2 regions of the Streptomyces sp. NPDC056835 genome follow, and region 2 is predicted to be linked to the other one. Evidence: riboswitches for the same ligand, from Rfam matches in the RefSeq annotation. Region 2 holds a riboswitch; the other holds the start of a gene.

Region 1 (7,727 bases), on a different contig from region 2:
GCTGTACATCAACGGCGTCGTACGGCGCAGCGGCGAGCGGCTGGCCTCCGCCCGCATCATCGCCGAGACCGCCCAGCGCGCGGTGCTGCCCAGACCCGCCGAGCGGATCGGGGGGCTGCGGATCGCCGCGCGGTACGAGGCGGCGCAGGAGGGCGCGTTCATCGGCGGGGACCTCTTCGCCGTACAGGACACGCCGTACGGGGTGCGGCTGGTGGTCGGGGACGTACGGGGGAAGGGTCTTGACGCGGTCGAAGCGGTGGCGGTGGTCATCGGGTCATTCCGGGAGGCCGCCGAGCAGGAGAGTTCGCTGGAGGGAGTCGCGCAGCGGCTGGAGCGCGCGCTCAGACGTGAGGGGACGCGGCGGGACGGGCTCGACATCTTCGAGGGGTTCACCACCGCCGTACTCGCCGAGATCCCGCACGACGAGGGAGTGGTGCGGCTGCTCAACCGCGGCCATCCCGAGCCGCTGCTGATGTGCGGCGACGGTGAGGTGCGGATGCTCGCCCCGAGCGACCACGCGCTGCCGCTCGGGATGAGCGAACTGGGCGCGTGGCCGGACCGCGCCGAGCAGGCCCTGTATCCGGAAGGCGCGACGCTGCTCTTCTACACGGACGGGCTCACCGAGGCGCGCGATGCCCACGGGGTCTTCTACGTCCCGCGCGACCGGCTCGACGGGCGGGTCTTCCAGGGGCCCGACGAGATACTTCAGGCGCTCATCGACGACGTACGGCGGCACACGGGCGGCGGGAGCCAGGACGACATGGCGCTGCTGGCGGTCAGCCGGCCCTCGGAGGGCGAACCGGAGCGGCGCAGGACCATGCCCCTGGTGCCGTGAGACGGCCGCGATCGCCGTCGGAGTCGTCACCCTCATCGCCCGGCGCGGGGCCGGCGGGAGCTCTCGCCACTGTAGGTAATCGAGAGGTATCCCTCCGCATAACATTTGACACACCGTCAGAAATGCCGACTTCCCTGACGGGCTGTCAACTCGCCCGATTGCGTTCCGCTACGTCCCGGTACGTCCGATGCGAAGTCGTTAATGATCACCCGGAACAGCTTGGAATATGGGCCGGGTCTCTATTAACGTTCGATAACGCAGCGCGGTCGTCCCAGCCGTCGTAAGAGATGGCGCCGTGCGCACGCGCCGAATCCCGCGAGGGAACCGGGGAACCACCAATTGGGGTGAATCGGGTGTCTTTTGCTGCCCTGTGCGGCAGGAGCGCCCGTAGGAGACCTTCCTGCTCCGAACCCGTCAGCTAACCCGGTAGGCGAGAAGGAAGGAAAGGAGCACGCCTCAGTGGCGTCCAACAAGCCTGCCCCCGAAGCCGTCTTCGAAACGCACTCCCTCGGCAGCGAGCCGGACAGGGCATGGGGGGAATGGAATCCCACCGAGGAGTCCATACGGCCCGTACGCGGCCGGCACCGCGTCGCCAAGCAGCGCGGACTGGCCCGTAGCTCCACCGTCCTCGGCGTCGGCGTCATCGCCGCCGTCGGCGCGGGCGGCATCGCCACCGCGCAGGACAAGCCCGCGGTCTCCATATCCCTGCCCGACGCGATCACGGACAATCTCCCGGACGCCAAGTCCCTGCCGGGAATGGGCTCCCTCGCCTCGGACGACTCCGACTCCGAAGTCCTCGCCGCCCCGCTCACCACCGCCGGGCTCACGGCCGCCGACACCGAGCAGGGCGCCACCGACGCGGGAGAGGCGCTGCGCGCCCGAATCCTCCAGCAGGCCGAGGCACAGCAGACCGGCGCCGAGGCGGCGCGGAAGGCCGCCGCGGAGTCCGCGGCGGCCGAGCAGGCCGCGGCCGAGGCCAAGAAGCAGCAGACCGAGGCCGAGAAGAAGATCGAAGAGGCGAAGAAGAAGGCAGAGGCGGAGGCCAGGGCCAAGGCGGAGAAGGAGCGGCTGGCCAAGCTGGCCGCCAGCTACGCGATCCCCACCTCCTCGTACACGATCACCTCGACCTTCGGTCAGGCCGGCTCCCTGTGGTCCTCCGGCCAGCACACCGGCCTGGACTTCGCCGCGCCGACGGGCACCCCGCTCAAGGCCGTGCACAGCGGCACGATCAAGTCGGCCGGCTGGTCGGGCTCGTACGGATACCGCACGGTCCTGGAGCTCGATGACGGCACGGAGATCTGGTACGCCCACCAGTCCTCCATCTCCGTCAGCGCCGGGCAGAAGGTCACCACCGGCGAGGTCATCGGCAGGGTCGGCGCGACCGGCAATGTGACCGGCGCCCATCTGCACCTCGAAGTCCACACGGCGGGCGGCACGGGCCTGGACCCGATGAGCTGGCTGCGCGGCAAGGGCCTCAACCCGTAGGGCTTCCCCGCGGGCATTCCCCTGGGTAATCCCTCTGGGTATTCCCCCCGGGGTATTCCCCCATAAGGCCCACATACGGGCGCGGAGCGGGTTGGGACGCCCCCCTCAGGGGTTGCATCTCCCTATGACCGCTCTGCGCCCACTGGGCTCCTCCGATCTGCACGTCTTCCCGCTCGCCCTCGGCGGCAATGTCTTCGGCTGGACCGCCGACGAGACGGCCTCCTTCGCCGTCCTCGACGCGTACGCCGCCGCGGGCGGGAACTTCATCGACACCGCCGACATGTACTCCTCGTGGGCCCCCGGCAACGAGGGCGGTGAGTCCGAGACCGTCATCGGCGACTGGATCGCGTCGCGTGGCAATCGCTCCGACGTGCTGGTCGCGACCAAGGTGGGCGCGCACCCGCGGTACAAGGGGCTCAGGGCGGCCACCATCAAGGCCGGGGCCGAGGAGTCGCTGCGCCGGCTCCGTACGGACTACGTCGACCTCTACTACACGCACTTCGACGACCCCGAGGTGCCGGTCGAGGAGATCATGACCGCCCTCGACCAGCTGGTGCGGGCGGGCAAGGTCCGCGCGCTCGGCGCCTCCAACATCAGCGCGGAGCGGCTGGCCGCCTCGCTCGCCTTCTCGGAGCGCGAGGGGCTGGCCCGCTATGTGGCGCTCCAGCCGCACTACAACCTGGTCTCCCGGGACACCTACGAGGGCGAGCTCCGGGACACCGTGCTCCGGCACGGGCTCTCGGCCGTGCCGTACGCCGCGCTGGCGTCGGGCTTCCTCACCGGCAAGTACCGTCCGGGGACCGAGGTCGACAGTCCCCGGGCCGGCAAGGCGGCCGAATATCTGGCGTCGGAGCGGGGCGCCGAAGTCCTGACCGCGCTGGACCGGATCGCCGGGGCGCGGGGCGCCGAGGTCGCGACCGTCGCGCTGGCCTGGCTGGCGGCGCAGCCGACCGTGGTCGCGCCGCTCGCGTCCGCGCGTACGACCGAGCAACTGCCCGCGCTGCTGGCTACGGTCGGCCTTGAGCTGACGGCGGAGGAACTGGCGGAGCTCACGGCGGCATCGGCCTGAAGCCGCGGCTCGTCGGACTGGTCGGTCATCCCTCGTCCGTCAGGTCCGTCAGGTCCGTCAGGTTCGTCATTGGCGGTACGGGTTGTAGCCGTCGTAGTCGATGGACGGCGGCGGCACCCGTACCCTGCCCGTGGCCCGCGCCGCATAGGTCAGCGCGGGCCCGGCTATCTCCCTGCGCTGCCACAGATGGTGCAGCAGCTCCTGCTCGCGCTCGATGAAGTCCGGGCCCACCGCGCCGCGGTGGGCCCGGTGGCGCAGAAACGCCAGGGACGTCGCGAACGCCTCGTACTCCCCGACCGACCTGGCCGCCCGCGGGCCGTACGTACGGCCCGCGAAGTCACGCGCCATCGTGCGCGCCCGCATGGAGGAGAGCGCGAGGGGCGCGGCCGGGGTCAGCCAGCCGGCCGCGGCGTACGCGGGCAGCTCGGACCCGACCGTGCGCAGCTCGCGCTGGCGGCTCCAGATCACCAGCCAGGTCAGCAGGGCGAAGACGGGAACCATGAACACCCCGTACACCACATAGAAGCCGTACGGGCCGAAGAGCGCCCCCGATCCGTTCCACAGCGCGTGCAGGCCCATCGCCAGGGCCAGACCGAGCAGGGGCAGGGCGAATCTGCGGATCCTCCGGCGGCGGGCCGCCATCGCCGCCAGACCGAAGCCGATGCCGGTGAGCACGGTGAAGAGCGGATGGGCGAACGGTGACATGACGACCCGTACGAAGAAGGTCGCGGCCGTGACGGAGGCCAGGCCGGAGTTGCCCAGGTTCTGGTCCTCACCGAAGGCGCTGCCCAGATAGAGGATGTTCTCGGTGAAGGCGAAGCCGGTGGCGCTGAACCCCGCGATCACGACGCCGTCGACGAGCCCGGTGAAGGCCCTCCTGCGGAAGAGGAAGATCAGCAGGACCGCCGCGGCCTTGGCGCTCTCCTCCACGACGGGGGCTATCACCGTGGCACCGAGGGATTCCGCGCCCGCCGGGTCGGCGGTGGCGGTGGCTATCCATTCGGTCGCGAACGAGTTCGCGATGATCGCGACGAGGGCGGCGGCGAAGGCGCCCCACGCCAGGGCGAAGAGCAGATTCGGCCAGGGGCCCGGCTCGACCCGGTCCAGCCAGCGGAAGGCCGTGATGAGCAGCGGTACGGGCAGGACGGCCAGCCCGAGGCCCACCAGAAAGCCCTCTGTGCCGGTCTCGTCCCGGACGAGCGCGAGGATCACCAGAGCGCAGAGGGCGAGCACCAGGATCACGGCCCCCACGCGCACCGCGCGGCGGCGCCAGAAAGCGCGGCGCGGCCGGTAGCGCCTGCGGGCGGGCTCCGGCACGGCGGCCCACAGCTCGCCGAGCTGCTGCTGACGCTCGTAGACGGGGATCGCCGGACGCGGACCGGGCGGCTGCGGGGACGGTTCTGACACCCAACGACCCTAACGAGGGGCACTGACACCTGGCGATGGCGCCCGGGCCACTACCTCGGGTTACGTACCCCGGGTTACGCGGGTCGGTTACGCGGGTCGGTTACGCGGGCCCGGTCACGGAAGGGCGCTCAGGCACCTGGCGTTCCGGTGCGCGGTGTTCCGGTGCGCGGCGTTCCGAGACGCGGTGTTCCGGTGCGTGGAACTCCGGTACGCGACGGAACAGCAGGTCATGCACGACATGGCCCTTGTCGAGCCCCTGCCCCTCGAACCGGGTCAGCGGACGGAAGGCCGGCCGTGGCGCGTAACCGCCGTCCCGCTGGGTGTTCTCGAAGCCCGGGTGGGCGGTCAGCTCCGCCAGCATCTGCTCCGCGTACGGCTCCCAGTCGGTCGCGCAGTGCAGTACGGCCCCGGGCTTCAGCCGGCCCGCGGCGAGCGTAAGGAACTCCCGCTGGATCAGCCGCCGCTTGTGATGCCGCTTCTTGGGCCAGGGGTCGGGGAAGTAGATCCGCAGCCCGGCGAGCGATTCGGCCGGCAGCATCTCCCTGAGCAGGATGATCGCGTCGCCGTTGGCCACCCGGATGTTGGTCAGACCGTTCTCCTCCGCGAGCCGGAGCAGATTTCCCTGGCCGGGGGTGTGCACATCGACGGCGAGGATGCCGGTGCCCGGGTCGTCGGCGGCCATGCGCGCCGTCGCCTCGCCCATCCCGAAACCGATCTCCAGGACGACCGGAAGCCCGTCGAACATCTCGTCCGGGTCAAGAATCCGCTGCCCGTCGATGTCCGTGCCCCATTCGGCCCACATCCGCCGCAGCGCCTCGGCCTGGCCGGTGGTGACCCGGCTCCGGCGTGGCTGGAAGCTGCGGATGCGCCGCTCGAAGTGGGACCCGGCGGGGTCGGCCGCGGGGCCCGTGCCCTCGGGAAACATCCGGCTCATGGTGCGGTTCTCGGCCATCTCGTTCGTCTCGCTCACAGTGCCTCCGATTCTACGGAGGCCCGGGAGTCCGAGGCCCGGGGAGTCCGAGGTTCAGTCCTCCGGGGCTCAGTCCTCCGCCAGCATCGCCAGCGCCCGCCGCGCGACCTCCCGCCCGATGGGCAGCGAGGCGGTCGCCGCCGGGGACGGGGCGTTCAGGACATGCACTGTGCGCGGGGTCCGCCGGATCAGGAAGTCGTCCGCCAGCGTGCCGTCCCGCAGCACCGCCTGGGCCCGTACCCCGGCCGCCGCCGGGCGCAGGTCCGCGTCGGTGACCGCCGGGAGCAGTCGCCGTACGGCCGTCGCGAAGGCGCGCTTGGAGAGCGAACGGTGCAGCTCACCGGCACCGTACCGCCAGTGCTTGCGGGCCGTGCGCCATGAACCGGGCCAGCTGAGGGTGGACGCCAGCTCGCCGGGGTGTACGTCCGACCAGGTGTAGCCCTCGCGGGCCAACGCCGGGACCGCGTTCGGCCCGACATGGACACCGCCGTCGATGGAGCGGGTCAGATGCACGCCCAGGAACGGGAACGCCGGGTCGGGCACCGGATAGACCAGCCCCCGTACGAGATCCGGCCTGGCCAGCTCGTAGTACTCACCCCGGAACGGCACGATCCGCATCCCCGGGTCGTCGCCCGCCAGCCGCGCCACCTGGTCGCACTGGAGCCCCGCGCAGTTCACCAGGGCCCGCGCCCTGACCACCGCCCCGGAGGCCGTACGGACCGCGATGCCCCAGGGGCGCCGGTCGATCGCCGTGACCTCGGATCCGTACCGTACGGACGCGCCCGCCGCTTCCGCCGACTCGGCCAGCTGCTCGGCGACCGCCACGAAGTCGCACACCCCGGTCGTACCGACCTGGATCGCCGCGAGGCCGCGCACCTGGGGCTCGTACTCCGTGATCTGCGCCGGGCCCAGCTCCCGCACCGGAATGCCGTTCTCCCTGCCGCGCTGGACCAGGGCGTGCAGCCGGGGCAGCTCGGCGCGCCGCGTGGCGACGATCAGCTTGCCCGTGACCTCGTGCGCGATGCCGTACTCCGCACAGAACTTGACCATCTCGGCGGAGCCGCGCACCGCGTACCGCGCCTTGAGCGAGCCGGGGCGGTAGTAGACGCCGCTGTGGATCACCCCGCTGTTGTGGCCCGTCTGGTGGCGGGCGGGGCCCGGCTCCTTCTCCAGCACGACGACCCTGGTGCCCGGAGCGGCGCGCGTGATCGCGTACGCCGTCGAGAGACCGACGATCCCGCCGCCGATCACCAGCACTTCGCAGTCGAATCCCACGCGTCCGCGTCCGTTCATGCGCGCCACCTCCCACCCCGATAGTGCACTGGCCCGCGGGCGACGTGCTTAAACCACCCCGCTCGAACCGTTGACCGGTGGACATGTGCGCCATGTCTCACGGACAGGTTCCGGCCGGGTGCCGGGGATCGGGCGGGCACCCCGGATCAGGCGGGTGCCGGGGATCGGGCGGGCACCCCGGATCAGGCGGGTGCCGGGGATCGGGCGGGCACCCCGGATCAGGCGGATGCCGGGGATCGGGCGGGCACCCCGGATCAGGCGGATGCCGGGGATCGGGCGGGCACCCCGGATCAGGCGGGCGCCACCAGCAGGGGCCGCGCGCGCTCCCGCAGCTCCACCACCCGCGGCTCGTCCCCGTACGGCTCCAGGCGGTGCAGCAGATCCCGTACGTACTCCGTCGTACGAGCGGAGGAGATCCGGCCCGCCACCTCCACGGCGCGGGTACCCGCCGCGCAGGCCGCGTCCAGATTGCCCGACTCCAGTTCGGCGACGGCGCTCACCACCAGGCGCAGTCCGTGCGAGCGTACGAACTCCTCCGTCGGCCGGGACAGCGCCTGCTCCGTGAACTGCCGTACCTGGCGCGGCGCCTTCAGATCGCGGTAGCACTCGGCGGCGTCGGCCGCGAACCGGTCGTACGAGTAGAAACCCAGCCACGACGGATCGGCGTC
Region 2 (7,727 bases):
TCCGGCCTGGCACCCGAGGAATCGCCCGAAGGATCCGCCGGGGAATCCGAAGAGGACAACCCCCGCTTCGACGGACCGGCGTCCGCCGCCTGACGTCTGACGTCTGACGTCTGACGTCTGACGTCTGACGTCTGACGTCTGACGCGCGCCGACTGCCGGCTGTCGGCTGTCGGCTGTCGCGTGACACTCGAAGGCCGGGGCTCTTCGAAAACACCTCTCGAAATCCCACTCCTGTCTCGAACGTATTTCGAACGTAAGGCCAAGTCTGCGCCCGGCGTCCGCCGAAACACGGCCGAATGCCCGTTTCAACGGAACGCAAAACCTGCCGAAGATTGTCGCCGTCCTATACCGCCGGGTACAGTCGCGGCCACTGCTTTCACTCAGGGGACCTGTCCGTCAGGGAGGCTCCCGGAGGAAACCCTGGTTCTGCTGCCGAGGCGAGAGAGAAGTTGGTGAACGACCAGCACGCCCACGCCGGGTACGCCGCATATGACGGCTACCAGACCGGCAGCTTCGAGACCGACCCCCTCTTCGGCACCCTGCCGGACGGCTCGGGCGGTTATGAGAACTCCCAGGCCCCCACTGGCCAGTACGACAACACGCAGTGGGAAACCGGCGCCCACCGGACGACCGGATACGACGCGTACGGCACGCCGCAGTACGACACCAGCGGCCAGTGGGCCACCGTCACCACCGCGCCCGACAACGGTTATCAGCAGACCCCGGGCATCCCGGGCCAGTCGGCGGAGCCGGATGTCACGGGCCAGTGGGACGCCGACGCCTGGAACCAGGCGAACCAGGTACATCAGGCAAGCCAGGCGCATCAGGCCGACCACCTGAACGGGACCGGCGGGACAGGCCAGTTCGACGCCACGCAGTTCGGTTACGGCATCTCGGAGCACACCGCCGCGGCACCGTTCGACGCCGCCGCTCAGTTCGCGGGCGCACAGTTCGAGACCGCGCAGTTCGAGGCGGCGCAGTTCGGGTACGAGGCGACCGCGCAGTGGGCGGCGCCCGCGTTCGACACCGGCGCGTACGACGCCACCGCCTGGAACTCGCCCGGTACGACGGCCGATGCCCCGTACGACAACGCGCACGAGCGGTACGGCCAGGACGGCGGCCCGTACGAGCAGTACGACCTCGCCCAGGGCGCCGAGTACGGCGCCCCCGGGCCGGAGCCTGAACACGCCTTCGACGCGGAGCCCGGCTACGAAGCCGAGACCAGCACCGGTACGGGCACGAGCACGGGTACGGGTACAGGTACAGGTACAGAGAGCGACGCCCACGCCGAGGCCGAAGAGGCCGGACTCGAAGGCGGTACGGAAGCGGACTCCGCTCCCGAGGCCGAGCAGCTGCACATGGCGGCGACGATGACCACGCCCACCGTCAGCCTCCCGCCCCGCGGCGAACGCCGGGGCGGCGGCGGCTCGACCGGCGGCCGAGGTCGGCGCCGTACCCCCGCCAAGCGCTCCGCGCTCCTCACCGTCGCCGTCCCCTCCGTCTGTGTCATGGGCGTCGCGGGTGTCGCCGCCGCCTCCGTCGGTGGCCTCGGCGCGGGCGAGGAGCCCCAGGCCGACAAGACCACGACCGCCTCGGCCGCCGACCCCGGCTCCGTGAAGCCCGTGGCCGCGAACAACAAACTGGACACGCAGCTCGCCGCACTCAGCGCCGACGCCCGTGACTTCGGTGACCGGGCCAGCCGTACGCAGGAGCGCATCGACCTCCAGGCGCGGCAGGAAGCGGAGCGGAAGAAGCGCGAGGCGGAGGCGGCACGCAAGGAGGCCGAGCGTCCCAAGTTCGTCCTCCCCGTCTCGCAGCACGGACTCAGCGCGTACTACGGCCAGGCCGGGGTCAACTGGATGTCCATGCACACCGGGATCGACTTCCCCGTGTCGTACGGAACGCCGGTGATGGCCGCGACGGACGGCACCGTACGCACGCAGTACAACAGCGCCTACGGCAACATGGCCATCGTGACCTCGCCCGATGGCACCGAGACCTGGTACTGCCATCTCAGCACGACGAAGATCCGCTCCGGCTCGGTCAAGGCCGGTGATGTGATCGCGTATTCGGGGAACTCGGGCAACTCCACCGGACCGCACCTGCACTTCGAGGTACGGCCCGGCGGCGGCGCCGCGATCGACCCGCTGGCCTGGCTCCGCAGCCACGGCGTCAACCCGACGTAAGCGCACGTAAGCGCGCCGCGCCCGGCGCGCTTCACGGTCGGATACGCCCCCCCGTTTTTACGCCGCGCCCCCCGTACGCCGCGCCCCCGTACGTTCTCCCCGTACCTACAGCTTCTCGACCGGCGCGTACCGCAGCAGCAGCCGCTTGGGCTTCGTGTCCCCGAAGTCGACCGTCGCCTGCGTGTCCGCGCCTGCGCCCGTCACCGCCATGACCGTGCCGAGGCCGAACTGGTCGTGTGTGACGCGGTCCCCGACCGCCAGCGCGATCACCGGCTTTTCCGTGGTGCGCCGTGTGGCGAAGCCCGAGGGACCACCGCCCGACCTCGAACGCGAGGCGGCCGACAAGGACGACGACAGCGAGGACGCGACCCCGGACGTGGGCCCCGCCGGGATCTGCGCGCCGGTCCGCTTCCACTCCAGGTGGTGTCCCGGGATCTCCTCCAGGAACCTGGACGGCGGGTTGTACGAGGGCTGGCCCCACGCGCTCCGCATCGACGACCGGGTCAGATATAGGCGCTCACGGGCGCGGGTGATGCCGACGTACGCCAGCCTCCGCTCCTCCTCCAGCTCCTTCGTCTGGCCGAGGGCGCGCATGTGCGGGAAGACGCCGTCCTCCATACCGGACAGGAACACGACCGGGAATTCGAGGCCCTTGGCGGTGTGCAGCGTCATCAGCGTGATGACACCGGAGCCGTCCTCGTCCTCGTCGGGGATCTGGTCGGAGTCGGCGACGAGCGCCACCTTCTCCAGGAATTCGGCGAGCGTACCGGTCACAGCGGCCGTGGCGGCCGTATCGGCCGCACCGGCGGCATCGGCCGCGTCGCCGCCGCCCGTCGCCGCCGCGGCGGCCTGGCCGCGCTCCTGCTCGAACTCCAGCGCCACCGCGGCCAGTTCCTGAAGGTTCTCGATACGCGTCTCGTCCTGCGGATCGGTCGACGCCTGCAACTCGGCCAGATAGCCGGTCCGTTCGAGCACGGCCTCCAGGATCGTCGCGGGCCCGGCGCCGGACTCGACGACCGTACGCAGCTCCTCCATCAGCGTGTTGAACCGCTTGACGGCGTTGGCCGAGCGGGCGGCCATTCCATACGCCTCGTCCACCCGCCGCAGCGCCTGCGGGAAGGTGATCTTCTCGCGCAGCGCGAGGGCGTCGATCATCGCTTCCGCGCGGTCCCCGATGCCGCGCTTGGGCACATTGAGGATCCGGCGCAGCGGGACATTGTCCTCGGGGTTGGCCAGAACGCGCAGATAGGCGAGCACATCGCGGACCTCCTTGCGCTCGTAGAAGCGCACTCCGCCGACGACCTTGTAGGGCAGGCCGACCCGGATGAAGATCTCCTCGAAGACGCGGGACTGCGCGTTCGTACGGTAGAAGACCGCGACATCGCCCGCCTTGGCCTCGCCCGCGTCCGTCAGCCGGTCGATCTCGTCGGCGACGAACTGCGCCTCGTCGTGCTCCGTGTCCGCGACGTAGCCGGTGATCTGGGCGCCGGCGCCGGCCTTCGTCCACAGATTCTTCGGCCGGCGGCTCTCGTTGCGCTCGATGACCGCGTTGGCGGCGCTCAGGATCGTCTGCGTGGAGCGGTAGTTCTGCTCCAGCAAAATAGTCGTCGCGTCCGGGTAGTCCTCCTCGAACTGGAGGATGTTACGGATCGTGGCGCCCCGGAAGGCGTAGATCGACTGGTCGGCGTCGCCGACGACACACAGCTCGGCCGGGTCGTGCTCCTCGCCGGAGGGGCCCACCAGCTCGCGTACGAGCGTGTACTGAGCGTGGTTGGTGTCCTGGTACTCGTCCACCAGGACATGCCGGAAGCGCCGCCGGTAGTGCTCGGCGACATCGGGGAACGCCTGGAGCAGATGGACGGTGGTCATGATGATGTCGTCGAAGTCCAGCGCGTTGGCCTCGCGCAGCCGCGCCTGGTACATCCGGTAGGCCTCGGCGAGCATCTTCTCGAAGCCGTCGGTGGCCTGGTCGGCGAAGGTCTCCTCGTCGATCAGCTCGTTCTTCAGATTCGAGATCTTGGCGCTGAAGGACTTCGGCGGGTAACGCTTGGGGTCGAGGTCCAGATCGCGGCAGACCAGGGCCATCAGACGCTTGGAGTCGGCGGCGTCGTAGATGGAGAACGACGAGGTGAACCCGAGCCTCTTCGACTCGCGCCGCAGGATCCGTACGCAGGCGCTGTGGAACGTCATGACCCACATGGCGTTGGCGCGCGGGCCGACGAGCTGGCCGACGCGCTCCTTCATCTCGCCCGCGGCCTTGTTGGTGAACGTGATCGCCAGTATCTGACCGGGATGGACGTCGCGGCTACCCAGCAGATACGCGATCCGGTGGGTCAGCACCCGGGTCTTGCCCGACCCGGCCCCGGCCACGATGAGCAGCGGCGAGCCGGTGTGCACGACGGCCGCGCGCTGCTCCTCGTTCAGCCCTTCGAGCAGCGCGGCGGGATCCACGACCGTGCGCGGGGCGCCGTCGCGGTGGTACTGGTCCCGCACCGGAGGCGCGTCGTAGGCACCCTGGAAGAGGTCGTCGGGCACCTGCTCCGGTGCGTGCTCGGCGTCGTCCTCGGGCGGCGGTGGATGCTCGTCGCCGAAGGGCTGGAGGTCCGCCAGGAAACTGTCGTCAAAGAGGCTGCTCATCGCTTTCCGAGTCTAGGCGGCCCCACTGACACTCGGTGCCCGCCTCCGGAATTCCCCGGCCCCGCCACCCTCGCCGTCCCCTCGCCGTCCCCATCCCCGTCACCATCGCCGTCATCGCCGCCATCGCCGTCATCGCCGTCATCGCCAAGGGGATCACCACGGGCGGCGCCTCGGTCACTCATCGTGGCGGTCAGGCGTCACCGATCCGTTTCACACATCGCACGCGCAAATGGTCACGAAAATGTATCGGGCATATCGGCCATCGACCTTCACACCAGCACCACACTTTGGCTAGCGTGCTCGATCAGGCAGCCCGTACCCCCAACGGCGACCCACGCCAAGCGGGCGGCCCACGCCGAATTCGGACTTTCCCCAAGGAAGTTCGAAACCGGGGACCCACACAGAACAACCGGGGTGAATCGGGCCTTTCGCTCAAGGTCCGTAGGGCAGCCTTCCGTTCCGCCCGAACCCGACAGCTAACCCGGTAGGCGGTCCACGGAAGGAGATGCAGACCTTGGCGTCGCATCGCAAGCCGCGCAGCCTCAGCGGAGTACGTACCGCCTCTCCCGCCGTCGGGATCACGACAGCCGCGCTCGCCTCGGTCACGTTGCTCTCGGCGCAGAGCGCGAGCGCCACACCCGTCGAGCCGAAGCCGTCCATCGAAGAGGTACAGAAGAAGGTCGACGATCTGTACCGCCAGGCCGGAAGTGAGACACAGAAGTACAACCGGGCGAAAGAGACCACGCAGAAGCAGAAGCGCGCGGTCGACCGGGTGCTCGACGAGGTCGCCAAGCGCGCGGACAAGCTGAACGAGGCCCGGCGTACGCTCGGCTCGTTCGCGGCCGCGCAGTACCGGGAAGGCGCGGTCACCCCGACCGCCGCCCTGCTCTTCGCGGACAGCCCGCAGGCGTTCTTCGAGCAGAAGCAGGTGACGGACCGGCTGACGGAGCGTCAGCGCGGTGTCCTCACCGACTACCAGACACAGCAGGCCGCCGCCGCGAAGAAGCGGGCTCAGGCGTCGAAGGACCTGGAGTCGCTCACCGCCTCGCAGGCCGCGCTGCGTACCAGCAAGCAGAACGTGCAGCAGAAGCTCGGCGCGGCGCGTGCGCTGCTGTCGCGGCTGACCAAGGAGGAGAAGGCGCGGCTGGCCGCGCTGGAGCGCAAGAAGGAAGAGGAGGCCCGCCGCAAGGCGGAGGCGCGGGCGAAGCTGGAGGCCCGCGCGAAGGAGGAGGCCGAGCGCAAGCGCGAGGAGCAGCAGGCCAAGACCCCGTCGACCGGTACGGGCACGGGCACGGGCTCCGGGACGGGCTCAGGTCAGAGCGGCACAGGCGCGGGTACGGGCACGGGCGCGGGAACCGGCACGAGCGGCGGCACCGGAACCTCGGACGGCAGCTACGCCACCAAGGCCGCCAAGGTCCTCTCCTTCGCCCGCGCCCAGATAGGCAAACCGTACGTCTGGGGCGCCACAGGCCCCAGCTCGTACGACTGCTCGGGCCTGACCCAGGCCGCCTGGAAGGAGGCGGGCGTGGAGCTGCCGCGCACCACCGGGGAACAGGTGAAGGCCGGCACGCGCGTCGCGACCGAGGATCTGCTCCCCGGTGACCTGGTCTTCTTCTACGACGACATCAGCCACGTCGGGATCTACATCGGCGACGGCATGATGATCCACGCCCCGAAGCCGGGCGCGAACGTCCGCGAGGAGTCGATCTACTACATGCCGATCTACGGAAGTATCCGCCCCGCCTGACGGGCGGCGTGCGGAACGCGCGAGCCGGGTGCCGCGCGCGGCACGCGCGAGCCGCGAGCCGGGGGCCGGGGCCGGAAGCGAGGACCGGCCCCCGTCGCCGTGTCAGGTCCAGAGCGTGGCGATGAAGATGTTGGCCATCGTCAGCCCGCCCACCGCGCCGAACAGCGGCTTCGGGGCGGTCTCGTCATCGCGCTTCACGTACACCACGGCCAGGATCACGACCAGCACCGCGAGCTTGATGCCGATCTTGATGTTGTTCACCGTCTGGTCGTCGGCCTGGTTGAGGCCCACCAGGGCCACTCCCGTGACGAGCATCGTCAGCGCGCCGTGCAGCATCGCCTTGTTGAAGCGGGCCGTCCCCGTACTCATCGACTTCATCTGGGTGAGGAAGCCGCCGAGCAGCGACGCTATGCCGATGATGTGAAGCGCGACGAAGACATTGATGAGTACGTCCATGCCCGGAGCCTATCGAGGGCCATATCACCACCTGACGGCGAGGTGGTGCGCTGTTCCGATATCGGTCGGGTCCGGACAGAAAGACGTTCCGGGGCCGCGATCATGCCGGTCACAACACGGCCTCGTTCCGCCACCTCTCGCCAATACCGGCCATGCCGAGGCCGGACTGTGACCTTGCGCCCTAGCGTCCTTCTCCTGGCGACCGGCCATGACCCACCGTGACGACTAGGGAAGAGGATCCACCCCCGTGGCAGCGCACCGAAAGCCCAGACAGCGCACGCTCACCGGCCCCGCCGGCCGTACCGCCGCCACCCTCGCACTCGCCGGGGCCGCGACCGCCACCGCCTTCGACGGCGCAGCACACGCCGAGCCCCGGCTCACCCCGGCCCAGGTCAAGGCCGAGGTCGACGCGTTGTACGAGCAGGCGGAGACCGCGACCGAGCGGTACAACGGGACGAAGGTGAAGGCGGACAAGGCCCGTACCGCGCTCACGCATCTGCGGGACGAGGCCACGCGCAGGACGGAACGGCTCAACAGCTCGCGCAACGCGCTCGGTTCGATCGCCTCCGCGCAGTACCGGGCCGGCGGGCTCGACCCCGCCGTACAGCTCGCGCTCAGCTCCTCGCCCGAGGAGTACCTGGAAGGCGCCTCGCTCGCCGAGCGGGCCGGTTCCCGGCAGGCCGCCAGGATCACCGCCATCC

What was found. A riboswitch is a leader RNA that binds a small molecule or an ion and turns the genes downstream of it on or off. The one in region 2 is predicted to bind cyclic di-AMP.
Region 1: linked by a shared signal. The riboswitch ahead of ACFRMN_RS26770 (M23 family metallopeptidase) and the one ahead of ACFRMN_RS03120 (NlpC/P60 family protein) in region 2 are both predicted to bind cyclic di-AMP.

Annotation. Positions count from the first base shown of each region.
Region 1 is NZ_JBHUBB010000026.1:19,835-27,561, reverse strand. Features, by position in the region: gene ACFRMN_RS26775 (PP2C family protein-serine/threonine phosphatase) at 1-835, shown strand, start outside; cyclic di-AMP (ydaO/yuaA leader) riboswitch at 1,130-1,283, shown strand; gene ACFRMN_RS26770 (M23 family metallopeptidase) at 1,295-2,320, shown strand; gene ACFRMN_RS26765 (aldo/keto reductase) at 2,445-3,389, shown strand; gene ACFRMN_RS26760 (PrsW family intramembrane metalloprotease) at 3,456-4,796, opposite strand; gene trmB (tRNA (guanosine(46)-N7)-methyltransferase TrmB) at 4,897-5,748, opposite strand; gene lhgO (L-2-hydroxyglutarate oxidase) at 5,836-7,059, opposite strand; gene ACFRMN_RS26745 (MFS transporter) at 7,350-7,727, opposite strand, start outside.
Region 2 is NZ_JBHUBB010000002.1:140,021-147,747, forward strand. Features, by position in the region: gene ACFRMN_RS03105 (esterase/lipase family protein) at 1-93, shown strand, start outside; gene ACFRMN_RS03110 (M23 family metallopeptidase) at 453-2,186, shown strand; gene pcrA (DNA helicase PcrA) at 2,292-4,823, opposite strand; cyclic di-AMP (ydaO/yuaA leader) riboswitch at 5,167-5,330, shown strand; gene ACFRMN_RS03120 (NlpC/P60 family protein) at 5,329-6,570, shown strand; gene ACFRMN_RS03125 (hypothetical protein) at 6,673-7,026, opposite strand; gene ACFRMN_RS03130 (NlpC/P60 family protein) at 7,274-7,727, shown strand, end outside.